One region of the Gordonia sp. C13 genome, then DNA from elsewhere that is predicted to be linked to it. Evidence: riboswitches for the same ligand, from Rfam matches in the RefSeq annotation. Region 1 holds a riboswitch; the other holds the start of a gene.

Region 1 (7,148 bases):
ATGCAGAAGACGACGTCCCCGCGGTTGCTGCAGGCAGCCATGGTGATCTTCGCGATCGGACTCATCGCCCTCGTGGCCCTGTTCGTGACCCCGCTCGTCACCGACGGCGACACCGCACCGACCTTCGTCTACCTGTTGACCATGTGCGCACCGCTGGGTTTCCTCCTCGGCCTGGTGTACGCACTCCGTGCCGGACGCCGAGCCAGGTGAGGACCGTGACCGCGACCATCGACACCTCCCCAGAACTTGCCCCCGTCTCCGACGCCAAGGCCCTCCGGGCAGCGTTCAGCTGCTTCCCCAGCGGCGTCGTCGCGGTGTGTTGCCTTCAGGGTGAGGGAGATTCGACCACGCTGATCGGAATGGCGGCGAGCTCCTTCACCACCGTCTCTCTCGAGCCTCCACTGGTATCGGTCTGCGTCCAGAACACGTCGACGACGTGGCCGCAGATCCGTACCGCACCGGCCATCGGCGTGAGCGTCTTCGCCGGCGACCAGACCGATGTCTGCAAGCAACTCGCCGGTCCGTCGGAGCGACGGTTCGACGGCATCACGCCGCTGCGCACCGACGCCGGGGCGGTCTTCGTCCCCGACGCTGCCGCCCATCTGTCGTGCACCATTCACAACGAGATCCAGGCCGGTGATCACACCGTCGTGCTGCTGGAGATCAACACCTTGCGCGCCGACCCCACGGTCGAGCCGCTCGTGTTCCATGCCAGCACCTTCCGAGCTCTCGAGGCCCGCAAGGACCCGAACGCCACGTGATCCGCAGGACAGCGTGAGCACGGTAGGACTCGGGATCCCCACGCCACGGTCGATGACGGCCGGGGCGCCATCCGACGTGCCCACACGCGGGCCGCTGCGCGACACGTTCGGGCGGGTGGCGAAAGACCTGCGGGTCTCGGTGACCGACCGGTGCAATCTGCGCTGCACCTACTGCATGCCGGCCGAGGGACTCGACTGGATGCCCAACGACGCGGTGCTGAGCGCCGACGAGCTGATCCGCGTGCTGACGGTCGCGGTCCGGGACCTGGGGATCGAACGCATCCGCTTCACCGGCGGTGAGCCCCTGCTGCGTCGCGACCTCGAGCAGGTCATCGGCGCCGTGTCCGCCCTGCCCCAACGGCCCGAGATAGCGATGACCACCAACGGGCTGGGTCTCACCCGGCGGATCGACGGCCTCGTCGCCGCCGGACTGAACCGCATCAACATCTCCCTCGACACCATCGACCGCGAACGATTCGCCGAGATCACCCGGCGCGACCGGCTCGACGACGTGCTGGCCAGTCTCGCCGCCGCCAAGCGCGCGGGTCTCGACCCGGTCAAGGTCAACGCCGTGATCCCCGACCGTGCCGACCTCGACGCGATCCCGGACCTGCTCGCCTACTGCCTGGAACACGGCTACGAGCTGCGCATCATCGAACAGATGCCCCTCGACGCCGACCACGCCTGGCAGCGGACCCGGATGGTGACCGCCGACGAGATCCTCGCGACGCTGCGCACACGGTTCGATCTGCTGCCCGATCCCGCACCGCGCGGCAGCGCCCCGGCAGCCACCTGGATCGTCGACGGCCATCGGACGTCGCGGGGCCCGGCGAAGGTCGGCGTGATCGCCTCGGTCACCCGTCCGTTCTGCGGTGACTGCGACCGCACCCGGCTCACCGCCGACGGGTCACTGCGCAACTGCCTGTTCGCCTCGTCGGAGACCGATCTGCGCGCCGTGCTGCGCACGCTGCCCGACGACGAGGTCGACGCCGCCGTCGCCGCGCTGTGGCGCACCGACATGTGGCAGAAGGCTCCTGGACACGAGGTGAACGCCGCCGGCTTCGTCCAGCCGACGCGGCCGATGTCCGCCATCGGCGGATAGGCTCGGCCCCGATGAACCTCACCGTCCGCTTCTTCGCCGCTGCTCGCGCCGCCGCCGGTACCGAGTCGCGTGTCGTCGACATCGACCCCGCGACCACCCTCGCCCACCTCGAGTCGACGCTGTCTGCCGGCAACGCCGAACTCGCAAAGGTACTGGAGCGCTGCTCTTATCTCCGCGACGAGATCGCCTTCACTGACCGTTCACTCCAGCTCGGCACCTGCTCGACACTCGACGTCCTTCCCCCGTTCGCCGGTGGCTGACACCACAACCACCGTGTGACCTTAGTCACATAACGGCGCGGTAACGAGATGGCCACGGGAGCGCATCCGGCCCGATGAACTGCGATGACGCCGAAAGTTGGTCGGGAGACCAGGTTCTGAAGAAAAAATAAGTTGCGTACAAGCAGGTGAATCGGCCGATCGAACGACGTACTGTACGAAGCGACCTTCTCGAAGGTCACGGTAAGGAAACAGAACATACGTCCCGCCGGCCGCGCCGAGCCTCGCTCCGCCGGAGGGTACGACCGCACGAAATCTAGGAGCGAGGACGGGGGACCCAACCTCATCCCCTGAGACCGGGCACCACACCAGGTGTCCTAGGGGTTAAGTCCCAGGCGCAGAACCGTGATTAATAAATCCCGGTGACGCACTGGGGCCGAGCAACCTCTCGCTCGAACCCGACAGCTGACTTCGTAGGCGCGTGGAGAGAGGAATCGATCTATGTCCGGACGTCACCGCAAGCAGACGACCAGCTCGACCACCAAGACCTTCACCAAGGTCGCCCTCACCGGCGCCGTCCTCGGTGGCGGAGCCGCCCTTCTGGGCACCGGTACCGCGAACGCGGCAACCGATGCCGAATGGAACCAGGTCGCCCAGTGCGAGTCCGGCGGCAACTGGGCCATCAACACCGGCAACGGCTACCACGGCGGCCTGCAGTTCTCGCCGAGCACCTGGAGCGGCCACGGCGGCGGCGAGTTCGCCCCGACCGCCGAGCAGGCCACCCGCGAGGAGCAGATCGTCGTCGCCGAGCGCGTGCTCGCCTCGCAGGGCAAGGGCGCATGGCCCACCTGTGGCGTCGGCCTGTCGGGCCACACCCCGCGCACCGCTCCGAGCGATGTCCCGGCCCCGATCGTCAAGAAGCTCCAGGACGGCAACGGCAGCTTCAGCCTCGTCAAGGCTCCTGAGGCCAAGACCACCGACGACGTCGCCAAGCAGGTCACCTCGGTTCTCACCGACGCCGGTGTGAGCCCCGAGGTCGAGAACCTCTGGAACGCCGCCAAGAACAGTGGTGTCTCGCTGAGCCCGGAACAGATCAAGCTGTTCAACGACAACAAGCACCTGCTGCCCAACCCCTGACGAGTAGCAGCCCTTACCTGTAGCGGCTCGGACACAATCCGCAGCGCACAGAGGGACCCAGACGAAGGGCCCCGCACGATGACTGATCCGTGCGGGGCCCTTTTCCAATTCTCAGGTGGCTTCCGACAGCCCGGCGGCGTCGGAACCCAGGACCTGCAGTAGGGCGAGCGCCTCGGCGTCCGCCGAACCCGCCGGCGCACTGTAGAGAACCAGATGCTGGTCCCGCTCGGCGAGCTCCAGCGAATCGCAGTCGACCGTGATCTCTCCGACGACGGGATGCCGCAGGGTCTTCCGGAGCGTCGGTGCGGCCGCGACGTCGTGCTGGTCCCACAGCCGGGCGAACTGTGCGCTGCCTTCCCGCAGATCCTCGACGAGACCGACGACCGCCGGGTCCGATGGATAGCGGGTCGCCGCCAGCTGCAACCTCGCGACGACGTGGTGGCGGAACTCCGCGCCGTCGGAGATGCCGTACAGCGGCGCGGCGTCGTCGGTGAGGAACGCCCGGCGCGCGAGGTTGCGATCGGCCGGGCCGAGTTCGCCGAAGTCCTCCAGAAGCGCGGCCGCCAGGTCATTCCAGGCGAGAACCTCGAAGATCGCCGACATCACGAATCCCGCGGTCTGCGGCATGCGGTCCAGCAGTGCGACGATGCTCGGACGCACGTCCCGCCGGTGGAGGGCGGTTCGCAGTGGAGCTGTTCCGGCGAGCATGTGCAGATGGTCGGACTCCTCGTCGGTGAGCAGCAGCGCTCCGGCGATGCCGACGAGCACCTCTGCCGACGGCCGGGGCGCGCGGCCCTGCTCGAGCCGTACGTAGTACTCGGTCGAGATGTGCGCGAGCACCGCGACCTCTTCCCGCCTCAGCCCCGGAGTCCGACGCCGCGTACCGGCCGGCAGACCGACGTCCTCCGGCTGCAAACGCTCACGTCGACTCCGCAGGAACGAGGCGAGTCCGTGCTTGTCCATACCTCGAGTGTGCGTCCGATCGGCCGGCGGAGAGTAGTACAGCCTGTGCCTGAATGAGCTCACCCGCCACGGCCACGCTGAGTTCCATGACACACGACACCGATATCCGGTCCACCCCGTCCATCGGCCTGCTCACCGGCAAGGTCATCTTCGTCAGCGGCGCCAGCCGCGGAATCGGCGCCGCCGCAGCACATCTGTTCGCCCACGAGGGCGCCTCGGTCGTGCTCGGTGCGCGCGGCATCGATGCCCTCGAGCGGATCGTCGACGACATCCGGTCGACCGGCGGCACCGCCGACGCGGTGACTCTCGATCTGGCCGACGATGCAAGCGTCCACGCCGCGATCACCCGCGTCGAAGAACTGCACGGCCGCCTCGACGGCGCGTTCAACAACGGCGCCGTCGTCCAGGAGGTACCAGGTCCGCTGCAGGACACCACGGCAACCGACATCGACCGGCAGTTCGCGGTGAACTTCCGCTCGCACTGGATCGCGATGAACGCCGAAGCGGCGCTGATGCAGCGCAATGGGGGCGGCGCGATCGTGAACACCTCGAGCATCGGGTCGCGACGCGCCAACCCCGACCTTCCCGCCTACGGGGCGATGAAGCGCGCACTGAACAGCATCACCGAGACCGCGGCCGTCAGCTGGGCACGCGACGGCATCCGCGTCAACGGGCTCACACCCGGCGGCACCGCCACCGAGATGATCGACGAGTGGGAGGCGGCCAGCCCGGGGGTCTCCCGTTGGATCAGCGACTCCACTCCCCTCGGCCGGATGGCCGAGCCGCGCGAGATCGCCGAGGTCGCCGCGTTCCTGCTCAGCGACCGCGCCTCGTTCGTCACCGGCGCGATCGTGCCCGTCGACGGCGGCGCCGGGGCCTAGGTCTCTCGCTCCCTGAGGTGCGAGGAGCGCAGCGACGAGCCTCGAAGGGCTAAGCCGAGTTGATCCACTCCTCGGTGCCGTCGTCGTAGTACTGGTGCTTCCACACCGGGATACGCGCCTTGACCTCGTCGACGAGCCGGGCGCAGGTCTCGAAGGCGGCGCGGCGATGGTCGGCGGCCACGGCCACCACGAAGGCGACGTCCCCGATTTCGAGGTCGCCGACGCGGTGCGAGACGGCGACCGCGCGGACACCCTCGACCGCCGACACTTCCTCGACGACCTCGGCGAGCACCTTCGGCGCCGTCGGATGGGCGGAGTAGGCCAGTTCGGCGACGGTCCGGCCGCCGTCGTGGTCGCGAACCGCCCCGACGAAGCCGACGATCGCACCGGCCTTGCCGTCCGAGGCGTCGGCGACCATCGCCTCGTGGTCGGCGAGCCCGATGGGCTGGTCCGACACCGCGGTGTGTACGACTACGGTCATTGGTCAATCCTGTCTTGTCACGGTTGATCGGGGACGATCAGTGATCCCCGCCGCGGATCTGGTCGAGGGCGTGGTGCACGACGCCGGTGAGGACGGTCAGGCCGTCCCGCACGCCGCCGGTCGAGCCGGGAAGGTTCACCACCAGTGTCGTCCCGGCGATACCGGCGAGGCCACGCGAGAGCACGGCCGTCGGGACCTTCGGCAGCCCCGCCGCGCGGATGGCGTCGGCGAGGCCGGGGATCTCGACGTCGAGCAGCGGCCGTGTCTCCTCGGGGGTGCGGTCGGTCGGTGACAGACCCGTTCCCCCGGTGGTGAGCACGAGGTCGACGCCGGCGTAGACCGCGGCGCGGATCGCGGCACCGACCGGCGGACCGTCGGCCACCACATCGCGTTCGGCGACCGAGAAACCCTGCTCGACGAGCCAGGCCTCGATGATCGGACCGGTGCGATCGGGGTAGACCCCGGTACTCGCCCGTGTCGACGCGACGACGATCTGCGCGACGCGCTGCCGTGCGGGGTCGGGCGTGGTCTCAGCCATCGGCCGGGTCGTCCCGCAGCCAGTCGCCGGATTTGCCGCCGGTCTTCTCGAGTAGGCGGATGTTGTCCATGCGGGCGCGCTTGTCCACGGCCTTGACCATGTCGTGCAGCGTCAGCCCGGTGACGGCGACCGCGGTCAGGGCCTCCATCTCGACGCCCGTCTGGCCGGAGGTGGCTACGGTCGCGGTCACGTCGATGGAGTCGGTGCCGATGGTGAAGTCGACCTCGACCGACGACAACGCCAGCTGATGGCACAGCGGGATCAGCTCGTCGGTGCGCTTGGCCGCCATGATGCCGGCGATGCGGGCGGTCGCCAGCACATCGCCCTTGGGCAGCTTCGACTCACTGAGGAGGCCGATCACCTCGGCCGTGGTGTGGAAGGTGCCGCCGGCGATCGCACGACGTTTCGTCGGCTCCTTGTGCCCGACGTCGACCATGCGCGCCGTGCCGCTGCTGTCGATGTGCGACAGGCGGCCGCCTTCCTCCGGAGAGACCGACCCGCCGCTGGGAGTTCCGGTGGTCGGCATCGGCGTCAGCGGTTGACGACCGTCTTCGCCTGCACGAAAGGCAGGTCGTCGACCGGGAGCGGGAACTCGGTGTCACCGAACGGGGACAGCGCACCCGAGATGTGCGTCGCGAGTTCGGAGACCGCGTGGTCGGGATGGTTGCCGTCCTCGTCCTTCGGCCAGCCGTTGTCGACGTAGTGCTTCTTGCCGGCTTTGTCACCACTGTTGTTTGCCACGGGAGCATTGTGCCACGCCATTCGAATGAAAGAAGTGCGGTGTCCGGGCATGGCGACCGCACCGGCGTTATCGTCGTCGCATCACAGGTCACGCCACCAGGAGGCGATGATGGCCCACCACCCCGAACAGGTCGCCGGCTACCGCGTGATCAGCCGCCTGGGCGCGGGCGGTATGGGCACGGTGTACCTGGTGGAGAACCCGCAACTCCGACGCCGCGAGGCACTCAAGGTCATCTCGGTCGCCGAGACCGTCGACGAGGAGTTCATCCGCCGGTTCAGCCGGGAGGCCCAGACCGCCGCCTCCCTCGACCACCCGAACATCGTCA
Region 2 (7,148 bases), on a different contig from region 1:
CGGGCGTCGGAGCGGGCGTCCCGTGCGGATTGCGACCAGCCGCGCCGGCGCTCGGCACATCCGGCCGGGAGTGCCACCGGGTCGGTGGTGGACACGATCCGGGCCCCGGGCTCGGTCATCCATCGGTAGATCAGCGCCACCTCCTCCGCCGGAGCCCCGCGCAACGGTCCCGGCTCGGGGATGACGGTCTCGGCAGCGGCGACGAGCGCGTCGACGACCGGCATGGGGGAGACGCCTCGCCGGGCACGCCCGGCCGCCGCGAGTCGTCCGTGCCGGACGACGGCGAAATGCCAGCCGCGTTCGTCGTCGGGACGGGCGATGACGATCTCGGCGATCGCACACAGCGCGGCCAGCCGCTGACACCGCGCCAGGGCGTCGATGGTCAGGGCGAGCCGGTCGCGATGTCGTGCGGCGGTCTCGAACATCTGCGCCTCGGAGAGGTCGGCGAGCCGGGCGGTGAGGTCGTCGAGGAGATCGTCGGCCTCTCCACGCATGAGGCGTCGGGCCGCGGTCACGCGCGGCAGGTAGTCCGGAACGGTCTGGGGCTGCTCGGCGGCGGCATGACATCCGCCGGGCTGGCGGACGCCGTCGGGCGTGGGGCACCAGTGGTAGCCGGTGGCCCCGTGGCGTTTGGTACATGTGCGGAGTCCGGCGGCCGCGGCGATCACGTCGGCCACCGTCGCCGCATTGTTGCGGTTGCCCACCGGGCCGATCGACTCGTCCGTGGGCGTGCGGCTCACCTTGAGGCGGGGGAAACGCTCCTCGGTGAGCGTCACCCACCATCCCCTGTGGGGCTGCTTCGACCGCCGGTTGTAGGCGGGCGCGTGCGCCGCCAGTAGCCGCAGCTCGCGGACGGCCGCCTCCAGGGCATGGGAGCACTCGACGACGTCGACGCGCTCGGCGAGCAAGACCATCTCGGTGATGCGGCGCCGGGGGTCGCTGCCGGAGAAGTAGGAACGGACGCGGCGTCGGAGGTCCACCGCGGTACCGACATAGAGGACCTCGTTCGACGGCCCGCGGAACAGATAGACGCCCGGACGCGCGGGCACGCGGTCGGCCATCTGACGCTTGGCTCGCAGACGGGGATCGGTGCGCGGCAGATACGAGGTGAGTTCTCCGACCGTCGAGATGCCCTGGTTCCCGACGCGTTCGAGGAGACGGTGGAAGACCTCGACCGTGGCGCGGGCGTCGTCCAGGGCCCGGTGGGTGGGCCGGACGGAGACGTCGAAGAGTTCGGCCAGGGCGCTGAGCTTGACCGTGGGCGCCTCGTCGCGCGGCAGGATGCGCCGCGCCATCGTCACGGTGCAGAGGCTCAGGCTGAAGGGCCAGTCCAGGTGGAGCCGGAGGGCGTTCTGCCGTAGGAAACCCATGTCGAAGCGCGCATTGTGGGCGACCAGGATCGAGCCGCGGGCGAACTCGAGGAACGCCGGCAGCACGGATTCGATCCGGGGTGCGTCGGTGACCATCGCCGTCGTGATCCCGGTGAGCGTGACGATCTGCGGTGGGATGGCCCGGCCCGGATCGACGAGGGTGGCGAACTCGCCGATCACCTCGCCGCCGCGGATCTTCACCGCACCGATCTCGGTGATGCGGTCGTCTGTCGGGCTGGAACCGGTCGTCTCGAGGTCGACGACGACGAGGGTGGTGTCGAACAGGGCGCGATCGCTGAACTCGCTCGAGATGGCGTCGCCGTCGGTCGCCTGGTCGGCGGCCTCGAGGTCGGCGAAGGTCAGTTGTCCCGACGTCCCCTGTCCTGTGGCTGCACCACCACCATCTCTGCGCGTCACGAGGCGAACACTAGTTCGATGCACCGACACCGCGGATGTGACACCCCGATCGGCCGTTCCGTTTCGGGTCGGGGAGTGCGGATGGGGTGTTGGTCGACGTCGCTTGTTACTGATGTGACGCATGTGTCGAACAGTGTGCGAACGAGTTTGTCGGTGGTGCCCCCTAGTCTCCACCTCGAAGTGAGAGATCGGCGCCGACGGCACCGAATCTGCCCGCCGTGACCCGCCCGATTCGGAGTTCAAACCCCTCCGACGGCCAGATGAGATGGAGATCACACGATGCATGTTGACTGCGCGACCTGCCCGGCCCGCCCCGTCGCCTGTGACGGGTGCATGATGACAGTGCTTTTCGGCGGCCCGAACTGGGACGATGCACCTGGTGAAGGTGGAGCTTCGGTAACGGTGCAGGCCCTCGACGACGATGCGGAACTGGACCTCGCGATCGATGTTCTCCAGTCGGCTGCAATGGTCACCAGTGCCGCTGCACGATCTGCAAGAACGACGAAAACTGCACGTCAGACGCCTTTACGGGTCGTGTCCTCGACCGAGCTCCGCGCAGGCTGAAAATCGGTGGCGAATTGCGTGTCCGTTGCCTAGTGGACACAGCGCCGACGATTTCGTAACCTTCCTGAGACCTTTGCGGAGCGTCCCGCTTCAACAGAAGTGGTCCGCGAAAGTCACCGCTCAATCGTCCTCACGGGCGAACCGGGGAACCACTTACTTCGGGCAGCGTGGCCGGGTATGTCAGCACTGACATGACCAGGCAGGACTGTCCCGATCGGGGTGAATCGCGTCAACGCGCAACAGTGTCCTTCTGGGATCTGGCTGTGCCAAAAACGCGTAGGGCCACTCTTCCGGCCCGAACCCGACAGCTAACTCGGTCGGCGGTACAGGGAGAAACTGAAGGAGAACTCGCTTCGTGCCCAAACATCGTTTGGAACAGCCCAATCGTGGGAGCAAGGTTGCCAAGAAGGCGGTGATCGCTGGATCGATCACGCTCGGTTCGCTCGCTGCCGCGGCCGGCCCTGCTCTCGCAGCCCCGGTCGAGACCCCGCTCGGTACCTTCGAGATCCCGGCCCTGCCCGGTGAGAAGAAGGCTCCGGAAGCGGCCCCCGCGCCCAAGCCCGTCGCGAAGAAGTCGCCGGCTGCCACGGTCGAGATCCCCAACGTCGGCCAGTTCACCATCCCGGGTATCGGTCAGAACCAGATCCCGCAGCAGTTCCGTCCGCACGGTGGCGCCCCCCTCGGGCAGCCCCAGCTGACCGCCGGCCAGAAGGCCGTCAAGGCTGCGGAGAGCAAGATCGGCTCGCCGTACTCCTACGGTTCGGCCGGCCCCAACGCCTTCGACTGCTCGGGTCTCGTCTACTGGTCGTACAAGCAGGCCGGCAAGACCATCCCCCGTGACAGCTACGGCCAGCTCGGTGGCGGTCGCGCGGTCTCCTACAGCGAGGCCAAGCCCGGCGATGTGATGATCTTCAACGGTGGCGGCCATGCCGGCATCTACGTCGGAAACGGACAGTTCGTCCACTCCTCGACCTATGGCACGCCCGTGAAGCGCGACGCCGTCAAGGAATGGCAGCTCACCGGTATCCGGCGGTACTGATACCAACTGAACAAGAGCATCAGGAGAGGGCGGGTCGCGAGCTTTGTGCGATCCGCCTGATCCGGTCTCGGGGGCCATCGGGGGATGACAGGGTGGTCCGCGGGGGAGGAACGAAGCGGTAGAGGAGTGACTGAACCGTGCTTTCCGGGGAGGGACCAGTGAACGCGACGCGTCTTCGCGCTCGATCGGGCCCGGTGATGCTCGTCTTGTGTCTGCTGGCGGCGATGGTGACGGTCGTCCCGCTGACGACCGGCGGTGTCGGACAGGCTCAGGCCGCGCCCGCGCGATCGGCCGATCAGCTTCTCGATCGCTACAAGCAGCTCGGCACCGAGGCCGAGAAGACCACCGAGGCGATGCACAACGCCAAGATCGAGTACGACAAGCAGCGCTCGATCGTCACCCAGGCGAAGCGGGCCGCCGCCGACGCCCAGCGCAAGCTCGACATCAGCCGTGAGCAGCTCGCCTCCTACCAGGCCAGGGTCGACTCCATCGTGCGCGCCAGCTACCAGGGCGCCCGTGTCAGCGGGCTCTACGCCGTGATGGTCAGCGACTCGCCGCAGGCGCTGCTCGACCAGATGTCGGGACTCGACATGATCTCGCGGCAGGCCGCTTCCGACCTGACCGCCATCAAGAAGGTCCGCGCCCGCACCGCGGCCGCCAAGAAGGACGCCGACCAGACCGCGCTCGCGGCGTCGGAGGCCGTCTCACGCGCCGAACGGGTGCGTGGAGACCTTCAGACCAAGCAGGCCGACCTGCAGATGCAGGCGATCCAGATCCGCGCGATCTACCAGTCGATGACCGGCAAGCAACTCGCCGCCCTGCGCGGCCCGAAGTTCGACTTCGACCCGCGGATCGTCCCCAAGGGCACCGCCGCCGCGCTCGTCGCCGTGCAGGCAGCCCTCACGCGCATCGGTGATCCGTACGTGTGGGGTGCGACCGGTCCGAGCTCGTTCGACTGCTCGGGTCTGATGGTGTGGGCCTACAAGCAGGCCGGCAAGACCATCCCGCGGTCGAGTGAGGCGCAGATGGCCGGCGGTCAGCCGGTGTCCCGCGAGGACCTCAAGGCGGGCGACCTGGTCATCTACTACCCGGACGCCCACCACGTCGGGATGTACGTCGGTGACGGATACGTCATCCACGCCTCGACCTTCGGTGTCCCGGTCAAGGTCGTCCCGCTCGACGAGGCCGGTCCGTTCAACTCCGGCCGTCGGTTCTAGACTCCTCTGGTGGTTTCACTCCGCGGGCGTTGGCGCCCGACGCTCGCGTCCGCGGTGGTGCTGCTCGTCGGTGTGACCACCGGATGCGGCGGCCAGGCGCCGTCCACGGCCGACGGGTCGACCTCCGGTGGCACCTCCACGACGACCTCGACGCCGACCAACCCTTACGAGCAACAGCGCGCCGAGGGTGTGACGCGTCTGCTCGACGACCTGACCGGGACGATCACGTCGGGGGATGTGCCGAAGATCGGGTCGTTGCTCGACGATGCGTCGACCCCGGCCTTTAGAAGCCGCTGGGTCACCGCGGCCGAGAACTTCACTCCTCGGGCGTCTGGACGCGGCGACTCCGGCGGCCCGCTGCAGTTCGCACGCTTCCGCTACCAACTGGCCCCTACTGAGGAGGCCGAGACGCTGGTACCCGCCGATGTGCAGGGTCGCCTTGACGCGAACGGCAGTTCGGACGCCTGGGTGGCACCGGTAGAGCTGCGGTACGCCCTCGGTGGTGAACGCGCACCCGGTGTCGACGAACCCGAGGTCGTCGTGACGACCCAGTTCGTGGTCGCCCGCTACGGTGACGAGTGGAAGCTCGTCGGGGACACCGCGGCACTCGGCGAGGAGCCGACCCCCACCCAGCTGTGGGAACTGCCCGGACTGTCCGTCTCCGACGTCGCCACCGCAGGTGGGACGTCGGTGGTCACCCGCTACCTCCGCACCAGCGCGGCGGCGGCGAATCTGCCCGAGCTGCTGCCCGACGCCGTCGACGCGGTGACCGCCTTCTGGGGGGATTCGTGGGATCGACGCGCCGTGCTGGTGACCACCTCCGACCAGGACGAGTTCGCCGGCCTGGTCACGCAGGACGGCGGCGCGATCGGTGCGGCGGCCGCGGCGACCGTCTACAGCCGGGTGGACTTTCCCCGGCGTACCGCCATCGGCCAGCGTGTGGTCTTCACCCCGGCCGCCGACGATCTGGCCCCGCCGACCCTCGACGTCGTGCTGCGCCACGAGCTCACCCACGTCGCAGCCCGTGCGCAAACGGCTCTCGACGCCCCGCTCTGGATCACCGAGGGAGTGGCCGAATACGTCGGCCGCAAGGGCACCTACCGGCGTCTCGCCGACGCCGCGCCCGATCTGACCGAAGCGGTTCGGGCGGGGAACACGCCGACCGCGCTGCCCGACGATGTGGCCTTCGCGATTGACGGGCAGACCTCGCAGCTCGCCTACCAGAGCGCATGGTCGATGGCCGCCTACATCGCCGACCGTTACGACGAGGCGCGTCTGAAGAGGTTCTATCTCGGGGTCGCGGCGACCGCCGATCCGACTCGTCAGGACGCCGCCATCCGGGCCGCGCTCGGCGTCAGCCGCGACGAGCTCATCACCGGATGGGGTAAATGGCTCGACGGGCAGGTCGGCTGATGGCGCGAACCCTGTTGATCACCAACGACTTTCCGCCCCGACCGGGCGGGATCCAGTCCTACCTGCAGAACCTGGTCGACCTGCTCCCGCCGGAGGACATCGTCGTCTACGCGCCGCGGTGGCGCGGCCGATCGCACATCGACTTCGACGCCGAGGCGCCCTACCGGGTGTACCGCCATCGCACGACGCTGATGTTGCCGACCCCGTTTGTCGCCCGGCGTGCAGCGGAGATCGTTCGGCGCGAGCAGATCTCGACGGTCTGGTTCGGGGCGGCCGCGCCGCTGGCCGTCCTAGCGCCCGCGATGCGGCGCGCTGGTGCACAGCGCATCCTCGCGAGCACCCATGGTCACGAAGTCGGCTGGTCGATGCTCCCCGTCGCACGTCAGGTGCTGGGCCACATCGGTCGCCACACCGACGTGATCACCTTCGTCAGCCGGTACACCCGAGGTCGATTCGCGTCGGCCTTCGGTGCGCACGCGGCACTGGAATACCTGCCGCCCGGCGTCGACGTCGCCCGCTTCTCACCCGATCCTGTTCTGCGGCAGAAGTTCCGGGACCGCCACGAACTGGGGGACCGGCCGACGATCCTGTGCCTGTCGCGACTGGTGCCGCGCAAGGGACAGGACGTGCTGATCCGGGCGCTGCCGCTCATCCGTCGAACGATGCCCGACGCCGTCCTGGTGATCGTCGGCGGAGGGCCGTACGCGGAGAAGCTGCATGCACTGGCGACGCGGACCGGTGTCGAGGACCAGGTGATCTTCACGGGATCGGTTCCGGCCGAAGAACTCTCGGCGTACCACAACATCGCCGACGTCTTCGCGATGCCGTCCCGCACACGCGGGGGAGGGCTCGACGTCGAAGGGCTCGGGATCGTCTACCTCGAGGCGTCGGCCACGGGTGTGCCGGTGGTCGCGGGTCTGTCCGGCGGAGCACCGGAGACGGTCGTCGAAGGGGTCACCGGCACGACCGTGGACGGCACCGATGTCGACGCCGTCGCCCTGGCGATCCTGTCGATCCTGGGCGACCGGGCCGCTGCGGCTGAGATGGGCGCTGCCGGACGACGTTTCGTCGTCGACAATTGGCAGTGGAGTCAGATGGCCGCCCGGTTGCGGCAGTTGCTCTGAGGCT

The links. A riboswitch is a leader RNA that binds a small molecule or an ion and turns the genes downstream of it on or off. The one in region 1 is predicted to bind cyclic di-AMP.
Region 2: another riboswitch for cyclic di-AMP. It lies ahead of M1L58_RS22710 (C40 family peptidase); the one in region 1 lies ahead of M1L58_RS16170 (transglycosylase family protein).

Annotation. Positions count from the first base shown of each region.
Region 1 is NZ_JALPSY010000021.1:48,542-55,689, forward strand. It holds gene M1L58_RS16150 (hypothetical protein) at 1-210, shown strand; gene M1L58_RS16155 (flavin reductase family protein) at 216-761, shown strand; gene moaA (GTP 3',8-cyclase MoaA) at 775-1,863, shown strand; gene M1L58_RS16165 (MoaD/ThiS family protein) at 1,875-2,123, shown strand; cyclic di-AMP (ydaO/yuaA leader) riboswitch at 2,378-2,577, shown strand; gene M1L58_RS16170 (transglycosylase family protein) at 2,583-3,218, shown strand; gene M1L58_RS16175 (helix-turn-helix domain-containing protein) at 3,330-4,181, opposite strand; gene M1L58_RS16180 (SDR family NAD(P)-dependent oxidoreductase) at 4,268-5,062, shown strand; gene M1L58_RS16185 (molybdenum cofactor biosynthesis protein MoaE) at 5,112-5,543, opposite strand; gene M1L58_RS16190 (MogA/MoaB family molybdenum cofactor biosynthesis protein) at 5,581-6,081, opposite strand; gene moaC (cyclic pyranopterin monophosphate synthase MoaC) at 6,074-6,607, opposite strand; gene M1L58_RS16200 (hypothetical protein) at 6,613-6,843, opposite strand; gene M1L58_RS16205 (protein kinase domain-containing protein) at 6,932-7,148, shown strand, end outside.
Region 2 is NZ_JALPSY010000046.1:7,910-15,057, reverse strand. It holds gene M1L58_RS22715 (DEDD exonuclease domain-containing protein) at 1-1,787, opposite strand, end outside; cyclic di-AMP (ydaO/yuaA leader) riboswitch at 2,459-2,689, shown strand; gene M1L58_RS22710 (C40 family peptidase) at 2,707-3,390, shown strand; gene M1L58_RS22705 (C40 family peptidase) at 3,588-4,607, shown strand; gene M1L58_RS22700 (hypothetical protein) at 4,617-6,020, shown strand; gene M1L58_RS22695 (glycosyltransferase family 4 protein) at 6,020-7,144, shown strand.